Linked DNA regions of Phenylobacterium zucineum HLK1. The protein of the gene in region 2 interacts with the protein of the main gene of each other region in a pairwise test. Links are inferred from orthologs where the notes say so. Each region holds a gene or a part of one and is shown on either strand. Other genes may lie near its edges.

What was found.
Region 1: the proteins of secD (region 2) and pheT interact in binary tests that used the Escherichia coli proteins (3 or more experiments, as listed by UniProt). The link is inferred for Phenylobacterium zucineum HLK1 from one-to-one orthologs.

The regions. Positions count from the first base shown.
Region 1 is NC_011144.1:3,398,287-3,401,695, reverse strand. The notes cover bases 11-3,110. They hold pheT (phenylalanine--tRNA ligase subunit beta), read right to left. Parts: upstream 2,723-3,110; coding sequence 299-2,722; downstream 11-298. Other genes in these bases: pheS (phenylalanine--tRNA ligase subunit alpha), read right to left, coding at 2,736-3,110; PHZ_RS16525 (TIGR00645 family protein), read right to left, coding at 11-242. In the rest of the region: more of PHZ_RS16525, read right to left, coding at 1-10; more of pheS, read right to left, coding at 3,111-3,409.
Region 2 is NC_011144.1:2,187,239-2,190,480, reverse strand. What follows is about bases 211-3,143. They hold secD (protein translocase subunit SecD), read left to right. Parts: upstream 211-841; coding sequence 842-2,446; downstream 2,447-3,143. Other genes in these bases: secF (protein translocase subunit SecF), read left to right, coding at 2,461-3,143; yajC (preprotein translocase subunit YajC), read left to right, coding at 536-823; PHZ_RS10755 (ATP-binding protein), read right to left, coding at 211-355. Outside these bases: more of PHZ_RS10755, read right to left, coding at 1-210; more of secF, read left to right, coding at 3,144-3,242. UniProt on the Escherichia coli protein: Part of the Sec protein translocase complex. Interacts with the SecYEG preprotein conducting channel. SecDF uses the proton motive force (PMF) to complete protein translocation after the ATP-dependent function of SecA.

The DNA.
Region 1 (3,409 bases), 1.2 Mb from region 2 along the record:
AGGTTGCCGGCCAGCGACAGGTCGATCAGCGCCAGCACCATCAGGATCGCCTCTTCGGGCGACATGGACGTCAGGTGCGAGAGCTCGTGCCAGGCCTCGTTGACGAAGACCACCAGCAGGGCGCCCAGGGCGATCACCAGGCCCACGTAGAACGGGGCCATCAGCCAGCGGGCGCGGAACAGGCCGGTCTCCAGCCAGCGCTCGGCGGCGGGCTTGCGGATCGTCTCGGGAAGCTTGGGCATGGCGGCTAGTTAGCGGCTGGGCCGCCCTCGCGCAAACCCAGCCGCCGGACGTGGGGCTAGCCCCTCAGCTTCGCTCCCGCGGCCTTCTCGGCCGCCGCCACGATCCGGGCCGACAGGGCCTCGATCTCGGCGTCGGTGAGGGTCTTCTCCCGCGGCTGGACGGTGACCTCGATCGCCACCGACTTCTGCCCCTCGGGCACGCCCGGGCCCTGGTAGACGTCGAACACCCGCACGTCGGCGATCAGCTGCTTGTCGGCCCCCAGGATCGGGCGGACGAGGTCGCCGGCGGGCGTGTCCGCCGACACCACGAAGGCGAAGTCGCGCTTCAGCGGCATCAGGGGCGAGAGCTCCAGGGCGGCCCGGGTCTTGAGGCCCTTCTTCTTCGGCTCGGGGATGGCGTCGAGGTTCACCTCGAAGGCCAGCATGGGACCCTCGGCGTCGAGCGCCTTCAGCACCTGCGGGTGCAGTTCGCCGAACTCCGCCACCACCACTTTGGGTCCGAGCTGCAGCCGGGCCGAGCGGCCGGGGTGCCACCAGGGGCTGTTCTGGCCCTGGACCACCTGCAGCTGGGGCGCGCCCAGCTCGTCCAGCAGGGCGATGAGGTCGGCCTTCAGCGCGAACAGCGGATCGGGCGCGGTCTTGGTCCACGACTTGGGCGCATGCGGCGCCACGAGGGCGGTCACCGCCGTCCACTGGTCGCCGGGGGCGTCGCCGCGGAAGTTCGGCCCGGCCTCGAACAGCGCCGCGTCGGGGAAGCCCCGGCGGGCGTTGCGCGCCGCCGCCTCGATCAGGTTGCCCAGCGCCGAGGGGCGCATGCAGTCGAGATCGGAGGCGATGGGATTGGCCAGCACGAGCTCGGCCTGGCCGCCGCCGAACAGCTCGGCGAAGGCCCGGCGCATGAAGCTCCAGGTGATCGCCTCGGAGTAGCCGCGCGCCGCCAGGCTGCGCCGCGCGTCGCGCAGGCGGCGCTGGCGCAGGGTCAGCACCCCGCCGGCCGGTGTTGCGACCTCGGGCAGGGGCTCGGTCGGCAGGTTGTCGTAGCCGGCGATGCGGGCCACCTCCTCGACGAGGTCGGCCTTGCCCTCCACGTCGCGGCGCCAGCTGGGCGGCGTGACCGCGTTCCCCGCGACCTCGAAGCCGAGGTCCGTCAGGATGGCGTCGATGCGCTGGGCCGGAAGGTCCAGGCCCGCCAGCTTCTTGACGTAGGCGCGGTCGAAGGCGATCGGCGCGGGCGGGGCGGGGGCCTCGCCCGCCAGCCGGATCTCGGACGCCTCGCCGCCGCACAGCTCCAGGATCATCGCCGTGGCGAGCTCGAGCCCCGGGACCACCGACTGCGGGTCGACCCCGCGGGCGAAGCGGTACTGCGCGTCCGAATTGATCCCCGTGATCCGGCCGGTCTGGGCCGTGACGATCGGATCGAACCAGGCGCACTCGACGAAGACGTCGGTGGTCGTCTCGGAGCAGCCGGTGGACTCCCCGCCCATGACGCCGCCCAGGCCGATCGGGCGCTGGCCGTCGGCGTCGGCGATGATGCTCATCTCCGGCGTCAGGTCGTAGGTCTTGCCGTCGAGGGCGATCAGCTGCTCGTCCTTGTGGGCGGCCGGGCTCGCCGCGTCGGTCGCGCTGGGCTCGGCCGGGCCTTTGCCGAGGCGCGCCTCGATCACGTCGCCGACCATCAGGGCGCGGTCGTAGACGTGCAGCGGCCGGGCGCGGTCGTGGGTGATGAAGTTGGTGATGTCCACGAGGGCGTTGATGGGGCGCAGGCCGACGCTGGCCAAGCGCTTCTGCAGCCACTCGGGCGAGGGGCCGTTCTTCACGCCGCGGATCAGCCGGCCGCCGAACACCGGGCAGGCGGTCCCGTCCACCCGGATCTCCACCGGGCAGGGGAAGCTCCCCTTCACCTGCGGGACGGTCTCGGGCTTCAGCTTGCCCAGGCCCGCCGCCGCCAGGTCGCGCGCGATGCCGCGCACGCCCAGCCAGTCGGGACGGTTCGGCGTGACCTCGAAGTCGATCACCGCCTCCAGACCGAACGCCTCGGCCGCGCTCGCGCCCACCGGCAGGGCCTCGGGCAGTTCGACGATGCCGTCGGACTCCTCGGCCACCTCCAGCTCCTTGGCCGAGCAGAGCATGCCGTTGGAGACGACGCCCCGCACCGGCCGCGGCTCCAGGGTGATGCCGCTGCCTGGCACATAGGCGCCGATCGGGGCGTAGATGGTGGTCAGGCCCGCCCGCGCGTTCGGCGCGCCGCAGACGATCTCCAGCCGGCCGTCCTTGGTGTCGACCTGGCAGACCCGCAGCTTGTCGGCGTTGGGGTGCTGCACGGCCTCGACGATCTTGGCGACCGTGAACTTGGCGAGCTTGGCGGCCGGGTCCTCGACGGACTCCACCTCGAGCCCCGCCATGGTCATGGCTTCGACGACCTGCTCGACCGTGGCGTCGGTCTCCAGGTGCTCCTTCAGCCAGGAGAGGGTGAACTTCATGTGCGTCTCTCCCTTAGCTGAGGCCGGTGGCCGGGTTCGGCGCCTGGAAGGCCGAGAAGCCCCAGTGCTCCAGCCAGCGCACGTCGGACCCGAACATGTCGCGCAGGTCGGGCATGCCGTACTTCAGCATCCCCAGGCGATCGACGCCGAGGCCGAAGGCGAAGCCCTGCCATTCGTCGGGATCCAGGCCGCAGTTCCTCAGCACGTTGGGATGCACCATCCCGCCGCCCAGGATCTCCAGCCAGTCGCTGCCCTGGCCGATCTTCACCGACCCGCCCGAGCGGTCGCACTGCACGTCCATCTCGCAGGACGGCTCGGTGAACGGGAAGTGGTGCGGCCGGAAGCGGGTCACCACGCCCTCGGCCTCGAAGAACCGGCGGGTGAAGGTCTCCAGCGTCCACTTCAGGTGGCCCATGTGGATGTTCCGGTCGATCACCAGCCCTTCCAGCTGGTGGAACATGGGCGTGTGGGTGGCGTCCGAATCCGAGCGGTAGACCCGGCCCGGCACGATCACGCGGATCGGCGGCGCCTGGCCGTTGGCGATCCAGGCGGGCAGCTTCTCGTTCGTGCCGCGCATCACCCGCACCTGCACGGGGCTGGTGTGGGTGCGCAGCAGCTTGCGCTCGCCGGCCTCGTTCTGCGGCAGCCAGAAGGTGTCGTGCATCTCCCGCGCCGGATGCTTGGGCG
Region 2 (3,242 bases):
CGCGGTCCACCTCCACCAGCTTCAGGTCCGGCGTCTGGGTCGCCACGGCCATGAACGCCGCCTTGGCGATGGAGCTCTTACCTGTGCCCCGCACGCCCCAGAGCAGGACGTGGTTGAACGGCAGGCCCTGGGCGAAGCGCCGCAGGTTCTCGACCACGCGGCCTTTCTGGCGGTCGATCCCGACGAGGCTGTCGAGGGCGAGGGGATAGTCCGGCGCAGGGTGGAAGGCGCCCGTCTCCGGGTCGTGGCGGAACAGCCGCGCGCCGTCGAAGGCGGCCGGCGTGCGCGGCGGCGGGGCGAGGCGTTCGAGGGCGTCGGCGATGCGCTCGAGAACGGGTTTCAGCTCGGGGTCCATCGCCGCGAGGCTTAGCCGCCCCCAGGTTCCATTGCAAAAGCGGGGCGCTGCGCATAGCTTCCGCCGACTTTCGAACGGGGCCGCAGGAAGCGGCCCCGCCCGCAATCCGGAGAGGCCATGTTCGCCACCCCTGCCTATGCCCAAGCCGCCGGCGGCGCCGCCGCTGGAGGCCCCGAGGCCATGCTGATCCAGTTCCTGCCGCTGATCGCGCTGGTCGTCCTGTTCTACTTCCTGATGATCCGGCCGCAGCAGAAGCGGATGAAGCTGCACCAGCAGATGCTGGGCGCTCTGAAGCGCGGCGACACCGTCGTCCTGTCCTCGGGCATGATCGGCAAGGTGGTCCGCGTCGAGGACAAGGAAGTCGGCGTCGAGATCGCCACCGGCGTCACCGTGAAGGTGGTCAAGTCCATGGTCGCCGACGTCCGCGCCAAGGGCGAACCGGCCGCCGCCAACGACGCCAAGGCCTAAGCGAAAAGCCCCCTTCCGATGCTGACCCTCTCGCGCTGGAAGGTTCTCCTCGTCGTCCTGTCGGTCGTGCTGGGGGCGCTGCTCGCGTTTCCCAACGTCGTGCCGCCCGAGACGCGGGCGAGCCTGCCGGGCTTCGTTCCGAAGCAGACCCTGAACCTCGGCCTCGACCTCCAGGGGGGCTCGTACCTCCTGCTCGAGGTCGACACCGAGGCGCTCCGCGCCGAGCGCCTGACCAACACGGTCGAGGACGTCCGAACCCAGCTGCGAGAGGCGCAGATTCCCTTCACCGGCCTTGGGGTGGTCAACGGCGCGGTGGCGGTGCGCATCACCGACCCGGCCCAGGTGCGCGAGGCCCAGACGCTCCTGCGCAACACGCTCGGCGCGCCGCTCGCCGGGACTGTCGGCGGCCGGGACCTGACCGTCTCGACCGAGGCCGACCAGCGCATCCGCGTGACCTTCGTGCCCGAGGCGATGCAGGCCGAATCCGCGCGCGCCGTCGAGCAGTCGATCGAGATCATCCGCCGCCGGGTGGACGAGCTCGGCACGCGCGAGCCGACCATCGTCCGCCAGGGGACCAACCGGATCGTCGTGCAGGCGCCCGGCGAGAGCGATCCCGAGCGGCTGAAGAACGTCATCGGCCAGACCGCCAAGCTGACCTTCCAGATGGTCGACGAGGCCGCCGACCTGAACGAGGCCGCGGCCGGCCGCGTGCCGCCCGGCTCCGAGGTCCTGCCCAGCGACGACGGCGCCGTGCCGTTCTATGTCGTCAAGCGCCGCGCGGTGGTGACGGGCGAGATGCTGACCTCGGCCAGCGCCGCTTTCCACCCCCAGACCGGACAGCCGATCGTCGAGTTCCGCTTCGACGGGCAGGGCGCGCGCCGCTTCGGCGACGCCACCACCCAGAACATCGGCAAGCGCTTCGCGATCGTCCTCGACAAGAAGGTGATCTCGGCGCCGCGGATCAACTCGGCCATCACCGGCGGCTCGGGCTACATCGAGGGCAACTTCACGACCGAATCGGCCAACGACCTGGCCGTCCTGCTGCGCGCCGGCGCCCTGCCGGCGCCGCTGAACGTCGAGGAGCAGCGCACGGTCAGCGCCGAACTCGGCGCCGACGCCATCAAGGCGGGCCAGATCTCCACCGTCGTCGCGTTCGTCTCGGTCGTCGGCTTCATGCTGCTGGCCTACGGCTTCCTGTTCGGCGGCATCTCGATCATCGCCCTGCTGGTCAACGGCCTGCTGATCATCGCCGCCATGAGCCTGACCCAGGCGACGCTGACCCTGCCGGGCATCGCCGGCCTGATCCTGACGCTCGCCATGGCCGTGGACGCCAACGTGCTGATCTACGAGCGCATGCGCGACGAGGTCCGCGCCGGGCGCACCGCCATCGCGGCCATGGACGCCGGCTTCTCCCGGGCCATGACCACCATCGTCGACGCCAACCTGACGACGCTGCTGGCGGCGCTGCTGATGTTCCAGTTCGGCGCCGGCCCGGTGAAGGGCTTCGCCTGGACGCTGTCCATCGGCGTGGTCACCTCGGTGTTCACCGCCGTCCTCATCACCCAGGTTCTGCTGGCCTTGTGGTATCGCACCACGCGGCCCAAGACCCTGCCGATCGCGTAAGGAGGGCCTGACCCATGTGGCCCCTGATCAAGATCATCCCGATCAAGACGAACTTCCGGTTCGTCCGGTTCGCCAAGATCGCCGGGATTCTCTCGGCCCTCGCGGTGATCGCCTCGCTGGCGCGCGCCCTGATGCCGTTCGAGCCGCCCTGCGGCGGCCTGAACTGCGGCATCGACTTCACCGGCGGCACGGTCATCGAGCTGTCGACCGCGCCCCAGCAGGTCGACCTCGCTGCGGCCCGCGCGGCGATCAACCGCCTCGAACTGGGCGACCCCCAGGTGCAGGGCTTCGGCGACGGCACCGCCGCCATGGTCCGCTACCAGCCCCCGGCCGGCGCGAGCGCCGACCAGGTGGCCGAGCAGGTCCGCGGCGCCCTGACCCAGGCGCTGGGCCAGGTGACCTTCGACGCGCCGGACGTGGTGGGCGCCAAGGTCTCGGGCGAGCTCTTCCAGAGCGGCCTGACCGCGCTCGGCCTCGCGATCCTGCTGATGCTGATCTACATCTGGTTCAGGTTCGAGCTGCAGTTCGGCATCGGCGCCGTCGTGGGCCTGTTCCACGACGTCATCCTGACGTTCGGCCTGATCGCCTTCTTCCAGCTCGAGTTCAGCCTGAACACGGTGGCGGCGATCCTGACGGTCATCGGCTACTCGATGAACGACACCGTGGTGGTGTTCGACCGCCTCCGGGAGAACCTGCGCAAGTACAAGCGCATGCCTCTGCGCGAGGTCATCGACCTGTCGATCAACGAGACCCTGTCGCGGACCATCATCACCGGCGTGACCGCGATCATGGCGCT